One region of the Thalassospira sp. UBA4513 genome, then DNA from elsewhere that is predicted to be linked to it. Evidence: riboswitches for the same ligand, from Rfam matches in the RefSeq annotation. Region 1 holds a riboswitch; each other region holds the start of a gene.
The links. Region 1 has a riboswitch for cobalamin ahead of B2T33_RS18325 (methylmalonyl-CoA mutase family protein). Riboswitches for the same ligand answer to the same signal wherever they lie in the genome.
Positions count from the first base shown of each region.

Region 2: another riboswitch for cobalamin. It lies ahead of B2T33_RS11845 (DUF4198 domain-containing protein); the one in region 1 lies ahead of B2T33_RS18325 (methylmalonyl-CoA mutase family protein).
Region 3: another riboswitch for cobalamin. It lies ahead of cobU (bifunctional adenosylcobinamide kinase/adenosylcobinamide-phosphate guanylyltransferase); the one in region 1 lies ahead of B2T33_RS18325 (methylmalonyl-CoA mutase family protein).

Region 1 covers NZ_DGMR01000039.1:313,425-316,701, reverse strand. Annotated here, with positions in the region: gene phhA (phenylalanine 4-monooxygenase) at 1-514, shown strand, start outside; gene B2T33_RS18330 (response regulator) at 573-995, opposite strand; cobalamin riboswitch at 1,281-1,459, shown strand; gene B2T33_RS18325 (methylmalonyl-CoA mutase family protein) at 1,596-3,277, shown strand, end outside.
Region 2 covers NZ_DGMR01000030.1:58,124-61,400, forward strand. Annotated here, with positions in the region: gene B2T33_RS11835 (cobalt ABC transporter permease) at 1-134, opposite strand, end outside; gene cbiM (cobalt transporter CbiM) at 127-804, opposite strand; gene B2T33_RS11845 (DUF4198 domain-containing protein) at 821-1,618, opposite strand; cobalamin riboswitch at 1,789-1,985, opposite strand; gene B2T33_RS11850 (DUF924 family protein) at 2,136-2,678, shown strand; gene B2T33_RS11855 (glycosyl transferase family protein) at 2,738-3,277, opposite strand, start outside.
Region 3 covers NZ_DGMR01000013.1:56,864-60,140, forward strand. Annotated here, with positions in the region: gene cobW (cobalamin biosynthesis protein CobW) at 1-745, opposite strand, end outside; gene cobU (bifunctional adenosylcobinamide kinase/adenosylcobinamide-phosphate guanylyltransferase) at 780-1,319, opposite strand; cobalamin riboswitch at 1,378-1,568, opposite strand; gene B2T33_RS05760 (hypothetical protein) at 2,017-2,655, shown strand; gene B2T33_RS05765 (histidine phosphatase family protein) at 2,676-3,277, opposite strand, start outside.

The sequences.
Region 1 (3,277 bases):
CTTTTTTGGTCATGTGCCGATGCTCTATGACCCGACCTTTGCCGACTATCTGGCGGCCTATGGCGCCAAGGGCCCCGAAGCCATTGCGATGGGCGGCCTGAAACAGCTGGCGCGGATGTATTGGTATATGGTGGAGTTTGGCCTGATCATGACCCCGCATGGCTTGCGCGCCTATGGTGCGGGCATGTTGTCATCGCAAACCGAAACCATCTATTCGGTGACCGATCCCACGCCAAATCGGGTTGCGTTCGAGCTTGAACGCGTCATGGGCACGGATTACGCGATTGATGATTTCCAGAAAACCTATTTCGTTCTGGAAAGTTACGATCAGTTGTTTGACGCGATGAATGTGCCGCTGGCGCCGATCTATGATCGGCTTGCCAAGAAGCCTGCGATTGATCCGGCAACCACCTTGCCGACAGATCGGCTTTATCATGTGCATGGTGCGGCAGACAGCATCATTTCCCTGGGCGAGGAGACGCACAGGACCCACAGACAACAACGCCCTGCATAAGGCAGGGCGTGGCGATCCGTTCAGGATTGATCAAGGCAGGGCTGGTCTCCCAGCACTGCTAGCAGGCACTGATGGAATGGCCCAGCACCCGATTGAGTTGCTCGAGCACCACTTTCGGGCTGGCGTCCTTGCTGATGAAATCGGCCGCCCCAAGCGCATCGGCTTGTGCGCGGGTGTCGGCGTCATAATGGGCCGAGAAGAAGAAAACCGGCACGTTTTGGCTGTTGGGATAGCGGCGGCGAATTTCGCAGAACGCTTCAAAGCCGCTCATACCCGGCATTTCAATATCAAGGATGATGGCACGGGGATAAAGCCCGTCCAGCTGATCAATCAGATCATCGGCACAATCAAAACCGGCCACGTCATATCCTGCCCGACGCAACACTGTTTCAAGGGCTGCCTTGGCGCTGGGACTGTCGTCGGCGAACGCAACCAGTCCATCAGGACAGAATTGCGACGGCATGGCGCTGAGCGCGTTCATGGATGGCGATACTCCGAGTTTTGGGACAAGTCCAAACTGACAGACGAAAATGTCAAATTGGTTAAACCCGCCAAATTTTTGCCACGCAATGTTCCGGCTTCACCCCGATCTCGCACCCGTGCCGCGAAAGTATAAGGCCGCAATGATCGGAACCATGTGACGCGCAAACCACGAACAACGTGCAAAACCCCAACGTTTCCGCCGACATAACGTTACGGAAACCTGATTTGTCGGGATCGATATCCGCCTAAATAGGTATTTCCATGCCTATTTACGGAATTAGGGACAGGTGCTATAAACCGCCATGTCGCGAATGTGACCGGAAAATAGGATCGGGAATCCGGTGCGGCCGTGCCTTAGCGCACTTTGGCCAAGCCCGGAACTGCCCCCGCAACTGTAAGCGTGACGGCCTTTTTGCAGGCTTTCTCGCGAGTCAGAATACCGATGGTGTTTTCTTGGCATGAAATGGGCCGGGCGGGGTGTACCGGGTACTGGGAATCCGTAGTAGAATAGAATTTGGCAAAGTTCCGTGCCCAACGCCATATGAAGACCCCATATGGAGTCGCATCAAGGACGGGACATACCAAGCCGGGAGAAACCATGTCCGACCCGCTAAAGCTCGCATCCGAATTTCCATCTGCTGATTACGCAAGTTGGCGCAAGCTTGCCGAAGAGGCCCTTAAGGGGGCACCGTTCGAGAAGAAGCTCGTCACCAATACGCTTGATGGGTTTTCCGTTCAGCCGATCTATACAAATGATGATCAGGATGACGCGACCCGGCTGATCCACGAAGTTCTTAATGCCACGGTCGAGCCGCGCGAAACCGTGACCGGCTGGGATATCCGCCAGCTTCATACCCATCCCGATCCCAAGGCCACCAATGCCGCGATCCTTGAGGACCTTGAAAATGGGGCGACCTCGATCACGCTAAAACTTGATGCCGCCGCCCGTGCCGGGCGCGAAATCAGTTCTGCCGAGGTCGGTGTTGACGGTATTGCCATTCATTGTCTGGCCGATCTCGATGCCGCGCTTGAGGATGTTTACACCAACCTTGCCACCGTCGGACTTGATGCCGGGGCGGCAGGTGTTCCGGCCGCAGCACTTCTGGCCGCCCATATCGCAAATACCGATGGTGCCGACGAAGCCGCACCGGCCTTTAACATTGATCCGATCGGAACCCTTGCGTCCACTGGCACCCTGCCCTGTGGCGCACAGGATGCGGTTGATCATGCGGCAAGCGTTGCGGTCGAGCTGATTGATCTGTTCCCGCTGGCAACCGCAATTTCAGTGAATGGCGCACCTTATTACAATGCCGGGGCCACCGATGGTCAGGAACTGGCCTGCCTGCTGGCAAGCGGGGTGACCTATTTGCGCGCCCTGACCGATGCCGGGATGGCGGTTGATCAGGCCGCGGGTGCGATGGTGTTTAACGTTGCCATCGGCACCGACTTCTTTGCCGGGATCGCCAAGCTGCGTGCCCTTCGCATGATGTGGAGCCGCGTCCTTTCGGCATCGGGTGCCGAGGATGCGACGATTACGGTCAACGCGGTTTCAGCCGAAATGGCCCTGACCAAGGTTGATCCGTGGGTCAATATGCTGCGCACAACGGTCACCAGCTTTGCCGCCGGTCTGGGTGGTGCGGACAGTGTGACCTGCCTGCCTTATGATCATCTGATTGGCCTGCCAGATGGCTTTGCACGCCGTATTGCACGCAACACCCAACTGATTTTACAGGAAGAAAGCAACGTGCACCGGGTCATCGATCCGGCTGGTGGTTCGTGGTTTATTGAAAACCTGACCAAGGAGCTGGCGAAGGCCGCCTGGACGAAATTCCAGTCGCTTGAATCTTCGGGTGGTATTCTAAGTGCCCTTGCCAATGGCAGTCTCAAGACCGAGATCGAGACCGTTTGGAATGCGCGTGAAAACCGCCTGTCGACCCGTCGTAATCCGCTGACCGGTGTGTCGGAATTTCCCAACATCACAGAAGCCAAAGTAACCTGCGAAAAGCCGGACCTTGAGGCAATCGTTGCAGATGCCAAGGCCCGCCAGACCAAATTTGATGGCACGGTCGGCAAAAGCCTGAGCGCCATGATTGAGGCCGCGCGCGCAGGTGCCACCATCGGGCACATGTTTACCGATCTTTATGGCACCAGTGCCGCGACATGTATCGGCGCCCTGCCCGCCCATCGACTTGCCGAACGTTACGAAGCGCTTCGCAAACGGTCTGATGCGCATAAGGCAAAGACCGGATCCTTCCCGCAGGTCTTCCAGGCCAATCTTGG
Region 2 (3,277 bases), on a different contig from region 1:
TTGGAGAAACCGATTTCACCTTCGACGTTTGAACCGCTTGGAAACAGGGATGCGATAACCTTGTGCGCCTGTGCAGGTGTGGTGCCGACCACAAGCATGCCAAGCGCAAAGACCAGCATGAGTGATCTAGCCATTGGATGCCTCGCCCGCCTGCTTTGCACGCAAGGATGCTGCTGGCTGCATCTCGAAACCCGATGTCTGATCGGCGGGTTGCAGCAAGGCCGGTTTGACCTTGGCGATCAGATATACCGATGCCGCTGAAACCAGCCCTTCGACCACCATGATCGGAATGTGGGCAAAGAAGACCAGCTTGGCCGCCGGGACAAACGCATCACCGCTGAGCGCAAGCGAAATCGCGACAAACACCGTTGTCAGCCCGATGGAAAATGCACCGGCACATCCACCAAGCACGGCGGCTGCGACCGGGTTGCTGCGCGACACCATTCCCCGGAACAAAAGCCCCGCCAGCACAGCCGGAAAGGCGATATTGACCGTATTGACGCCAAGAACCGTCAAACCGCCAAAGCCAAAGAAAACCGCCTGAAGCAAGAGACCGACAAAAAGTGCCGGAAACGCGGTCCAGCCAAGCACGAGCCCGGCAAGACCGCTCATGATCAGATGCACACTGGATGGTCCCACCGGCACATGAATAAGCGAGGCAACAAAGAATGTTGCCGACAAAACCCCGGTAGCAGGAATTTTATCGATTGGCAGTTTACGCAGTCCAAGGCCAAGCCCGGCAACTGCAAGAATACCCCCGCCAATCAAGACTTCCGGTGCCAGCGCACCATCAACAATATGCATCTGTTTTGTCCCTCGCCTATTTCACATCATAGGCGCGAACCCACAGGACTGCATCCTGTGAAAGTTCCTTGCCCTGAAATTCTTTTTCAGGGCCGCTGCCAAGTGCTGCAAATCCCCAAAAGCCTGCCTTGGGGACACCAAAAGTGAAATACCCGTTTTCATCGGAAATGGCCACAACCGCACCGCCGGGCATTGGCGATGCCGTTGGGCTTTTGGGGGTATTGCTGGCCATATCGGGTTCTGCTGCCATGTATTCGATTTCGACTTCAACACCGGCGACAGGTTGGCCTTCGCTTAGCACACGGCCGGTAAAGGTCGAACCGGCAATGATGTTGGTTGGTCGATTAAGCGGCAGGATTTCGGTTTTAAGACCTTGCGGTTCCATCCAGTCGGTCGGAATTTCATTGCGGTTCACATAGGACTTCGTGATCTGCTGGATGAAGATATCTTCGCTTTCTTCGAAATACGGTGCCGGGACCACCACCATGACGTAATCACCGCTGCGGCGCAGTGTTAAAGTTGCGTCAAAGGCCGCTGCCGAGTTGGCAATTCCGGTGAAAGTAATCGGCGAAAGCGTTGATTTCAGATCAATTTTCTCACCGCGATTAACCGCATAAAATTCAAACGGCTCGGCCATATCCATGACATGGCCGTTTTCAAACGGGTGCCAGAAAATCAGCTTTACCGGCTGATCCCCGGCCTTGGTCACGTTTACGTTCGGCGTATAGGCCAATTGAAAATGCGCATGCGCCGGCATGGTCGCCGACAGCACGCAGGCGCTTGCAATCGCAAGCCTGCCAAGGGTCTTAAACATATAATCGTCTCTTTCTCAAACGATGCACGCAGGCCAACGGCCCAACGCACAGGGTCAGGACAAAGAACGATAGGATGGCTGGAAGCAAGATTGCGGATCTTCAAAAGACCGTTTGTACCCCTGCAACCTGACGCTCACCCCGGCGTCCAACAGTTTCATACCGGGCAATCAGCACCCGGCAGTCAAAGGCAGGTCTCCTGGCTCACGGTTTGAAAAGCAATGCGCCTTCCCGGTTTGCACCAGTGGCATATGCAATGCTCTGACCGCTTACAGTTGCGGGGGCAGCCGTGGCTTTGTCATGCATGACGCACCACGTTCCCTTTTAAGTTGGTCCAATCGGATCAACACCAAAGACAATGTCATAATCCACGCCGGACGGATTGCTGTCAACTCCCTGCCCCATGGTCCATGACAATCTTTTTGCGGATGGCTTGACGCGCCTTAAACCGGGCGCGAAGATCACCCGCAATTTTGCCGACGGGCCGCAAAAGCCTGCAATCAGATGGGTGGAAACATTATGAAACCTGAAACGGTTCTTGTTTTCTGGTTCAAGGAACTCGAAGAAAAACAGTGGTTTATCAAGGATGAAGCCCTCGATCGCCATATCGCGGAACGCTTTGCCGATTTTCATGCCGCCGCCACGGCCGGAGAGCTTTTTAACTGGCGCAAAACCGCCCATGGACGACTTGCCGAGATCATCGTTCTTGATCAGTTTTCACGCAATATGTACCGCGATCAGCCACAGTCCTTTGCATCAGATCCAATGGCATTGGTGCTGGCACAGGAAGCTGTTTCCTTGAGGCTGGATCGCAAACTGGTCACACCGCAGGAACAGGCATTTCTGTATATGCCCTACATGCACTCAGAATCCGAAATCATTCATGAAGTGGCGGTTGACCTGTTTTCACAGCCCGGCCTTGAGCACAATTCCGAGTTCGAGCTGAAACACAAGAAGATCATTGACCGGTTTGGCCGCTATCCACACCGCAATGAAATACTGGGTCGTCCATCAACGGCAGAGGAAGTGGCGTTTCTCAAAGAACCCGGATCATCGTTCTGAGCATTAAAAAAGGGACGGTTTCCCGTCCCTTTTATTCGATCTCACTTGATCACGGAACATCAGCCGACATCACGGTCGCGATTATCCCACCAGCCCTGCACAAGGCTTTCTGCCTCATCCATGTAATCCGCCTTGCCGGCAAGGAAGGCTGCCATGGCAGCACTGCCCTTGATCTTGGCTTCGGCAGGAATATCTTCTACCTCGCCACGCCAGACAGCCAGGAAGTGCTTTAGCGACACAGGGCTTTGTTCTTCGCCGTCTTTCTCGGTTTTCGACAGCAATGCGGGCCAGCGAACATCATTCAGCTCACCATTATCAAGCATGCGCAGATCGACATGCTTATAGGGTGTTCTTTCGGCTTCGCCGCCACCGCCCTTGATCACACCGATGCGTGGAAGTTCCAAGAGCTTGCCGGTTTCACGATGGACATCAAGAAACGCCGGATGAAACACACCAAGGAAGGCTGCACGCGCATGCAACGGATTAAGCAAACGCAGTAACGTATTGACCGGACTGCGCAACCCAAGAATCGGACGCAATCCAATCAGCTCCTGCAGTTTGGGATGCATGTGACGCAGCGGCAGATATGCAAAGCCCTT
Region 3 (3,277 bases), on a different contig from region 1:
GTTCGTGGCCATCGTCATGATGGCTTGGGCGACTATCAAGGTCATCCTCGGCGGCAGCCCCCAGACCAAGCAGGATGGCGTTTTCAACCCGTGAATGTTCGGTCGCGATAATCTTGACTGACGGCTTTTTCAGCTCTGCACGGATATCGGCTTCGACCTTGCTGCGTTCGGCATCGGTCAGAAGGTCCGTCTTGTTGAGAACCACCATATCGGCACAGTGAAGCTGTTCTTCGAACAGTTCTTCAAGCGGGCTTTCATGATCAAGATTTTCGTCTGCTTCGCGTTGCGCCTGTACCGCGTGATGATCATGGGCAAACAGACCATCACGCAGGGCCGCGCCATCAAGAACCGCCACAACGCCATCAACGGTCACACGCGACCGGACTTCGGGCCAGTTAAACGCCTTTACCAACGGTTTTGGCAGGGCAAGACCAGATGTTTCGATCACGATATGATCAGGCGGCGTTTCACGGTCAATCAGGCCCTGGATGGTAGGCAGGAAGTCATCAGCCACGGTACAGCAGATGCAACCATTGGCCAGTTCAACAACGTCATCTTCTTCGCAGCCTTCAATGCCACAGCCATTGATGATGCCTCGATCCACACCCAGATCGCCAAATTCATTGATGATCAGCGCGATGCGTTTGCCATTGGCATTTTCCAGCATATTGCGGATCATGGTTGTCTTGCCAGCGCCCAGAAAACCGGTAATGACGGTTGCCGGGATTTTGCCCAATTGTGCCATTTCTGAAATCCTTAAAATTCAATAATTTATGTTGTTATTTGACCGACATCGGAATGCCGGCCACCACAAGGGTGACCTTGTCTGCAATCTCTGCAATGCGTTGATGCAGGCGTCCGGCATGATCGCGAAAGGCCCGCGCCATCGCATTTTCCGGCACGATGCCAAAACCAACCTCGTTTGAGACAAAAAGCACCGGCACGACAAGGGTTGGCACCAGATCACAAAGAGCTGCGATCTCGGCATCAATGTCGCGGTCTTCAAGCATCAGATTGGTCAGCCACAAGGTCAGACAATCAACAAGAACAGGCTTGCCGCCTGTGACATTACAGGTCTGCAGCGCCGAACAAAGTTCGACCGGTTCCTCGAGTGTCTGCCAAAGATCGCCGCGTGATTTTTTGTGAAGATCTATGCGGTTGGCCATTTCGTCATCCCAGGCACGCCCGGTTGCGATATATGTGCCACCGCCCGCCTGATTAATGATGTTTTCGGCAAACCGGCTTTTGCCGGATCGCGCCCCGCCAAGGATCAGATGCGTCCCGCCAGAGGGGCCGTCAGGGGGTAAAGTCTGGGTCATCCCGTTTCTTCCTCGCCATGGCCTCCCACCGAGGCCCGATTGCGTCGTCACCTTCCTTCGAATAGTGACACCTTCGGCAGGTTTCCTGGCTGCGGGCATGAAAGCGATCCGCCTTCCCGGTTTCCCGGTGGCTGGTCTGGCGCGTTGGCACCGACCCGGATCTCCCAACCCGATACAGTTGCGGGGGCAGCATCGGCCTTGCACCGATTTCCCATCACCGAACGATGCGCCGAACCTAGCAGGTTTGCCAAAAATGCCAAAGGTCATTCTCGGCACTTAACCCTTCGTTACCACCCCACCCTAATCGGAAGGTCAGTATTTGTAAGAATTGTCTGCTTGAGAGGTCATACCATTTCAGCCAACATCAAGCCGTTGCGCTGGAACTAGGGTCAGGACCTATTAATTTGATTTGAATGGCAGACGTTATATTTGCGAAATCCAAGGAAAAGCCCGCCGGGCGGGTTGGTATCCCGCACAAGGGATTTGACGCTGGAGTTTGCAAATATAACGTCTGCCATTCAAATCAAATTAATAGGTCCTGACCCTAAAGACGGAACAATCCGCAATCTGGCGAAAACCCGGGAAGTAGACTCATCACCCGGATGGCTGCAGGAAATACTGCAACCGAAACTCTTGGGGTAATCTGGATTTTTCAAGACCAATGGCAATACGTTCTCACCTATCCAAAATCCGACAGATGAACGCGCCAACCTGGACCACATCGTCTCGCAAGGACATGTGGCTGGGATTGCTGGACCGTCTGAACAGTCCTGATCGGTCATTTCAGGATTTTCTTGAACAGCGCGCAGCCGATGGCGAGATCACTCTGGCACGCCGCGATGTGCGTGACATCTTTGCCGAGGATGCCTCAAAGGGTGTAATCGCAACCATCATCTGGTCCCATGAACGTGGCATTCGCGTCAATGCGCTTTCGTTGCTTGTGCGCGATATGCCAACCCTAGTGACCCTGATGTCGATCTCGGATTTCGGACAGGACGAGTTGAACGAGCTGCTTTCCCAGCCGGGCATTTCCGTTCCGACTGCCAGCAAGATGTTGTCTGCCTGCGGCAAGACTTATTGCGGAATGCCGGCTGCCATCATTGATGACACCATCATCCAGGTGATTGAAAACGCATCCTTTGCCAGTGATTTCCCGAATGTCGCCAAATTGCGAAGCAAATCACGCAGCCGCCCGGTGCCCTATTATCAGGCCTATCTGCGCGATGTTTTCGACATCTGCGAAAAACATGATCTGAATCCGGATATGGTTGACCGCTATCTGGCAGAACACGCGCTTGATGACATGGCATCCGATATCGAGCTGGCCTCTGCCTGACGGAACATGCCTTAAGCTCCTTAAAAGCGCTGATTGACAGCGGTCACGCGCCAGCCCGGTTCGTCGACACCGTCGATATATTCAAGCGTGGTCAGACCCAACGTGTCGATATGAAATGCCAATGCGGTTTCAAGGGATAAACCCAGTGCATTGGCAAGCATGGCACGCACTGTGCCGCCATGAACGACAGCGACAATGTCGCGCCCGGCCCAATCCGCACTCAATCGGCCAAAGACGGGTCCGACACGGGCAACCACATCGGCAAAGCTTTCACCCTTTGGGGGGTGTTGGCGGGCAAAGTCGGTCCAGAACCGTGTTGTTTCCCCCTTGGGCAAATCATTCCAGTTCTGCAATTCCCAATCACCAAAATGCTGTTCGGCAAAGCCGCTTTCAGCCTGCGGCGCTATGTCTTTATCCATGAACGCCTGCAGACTGCGCGCCGTATCATGCGTACGTGACAGATGGCTGGTTACCCAGACGGCATCACCCGGCAGTTGCCCGGCAAGGGCAGCCAGTGCCTTTTCATCGGAAAGGTCGGCAGGCATGTCACTTTGGCCATAGACCAGCCGTTTCGGATTTTGGACGGGCGCGTGACGCACCAGCCACCAGCGGGTTATTTTCA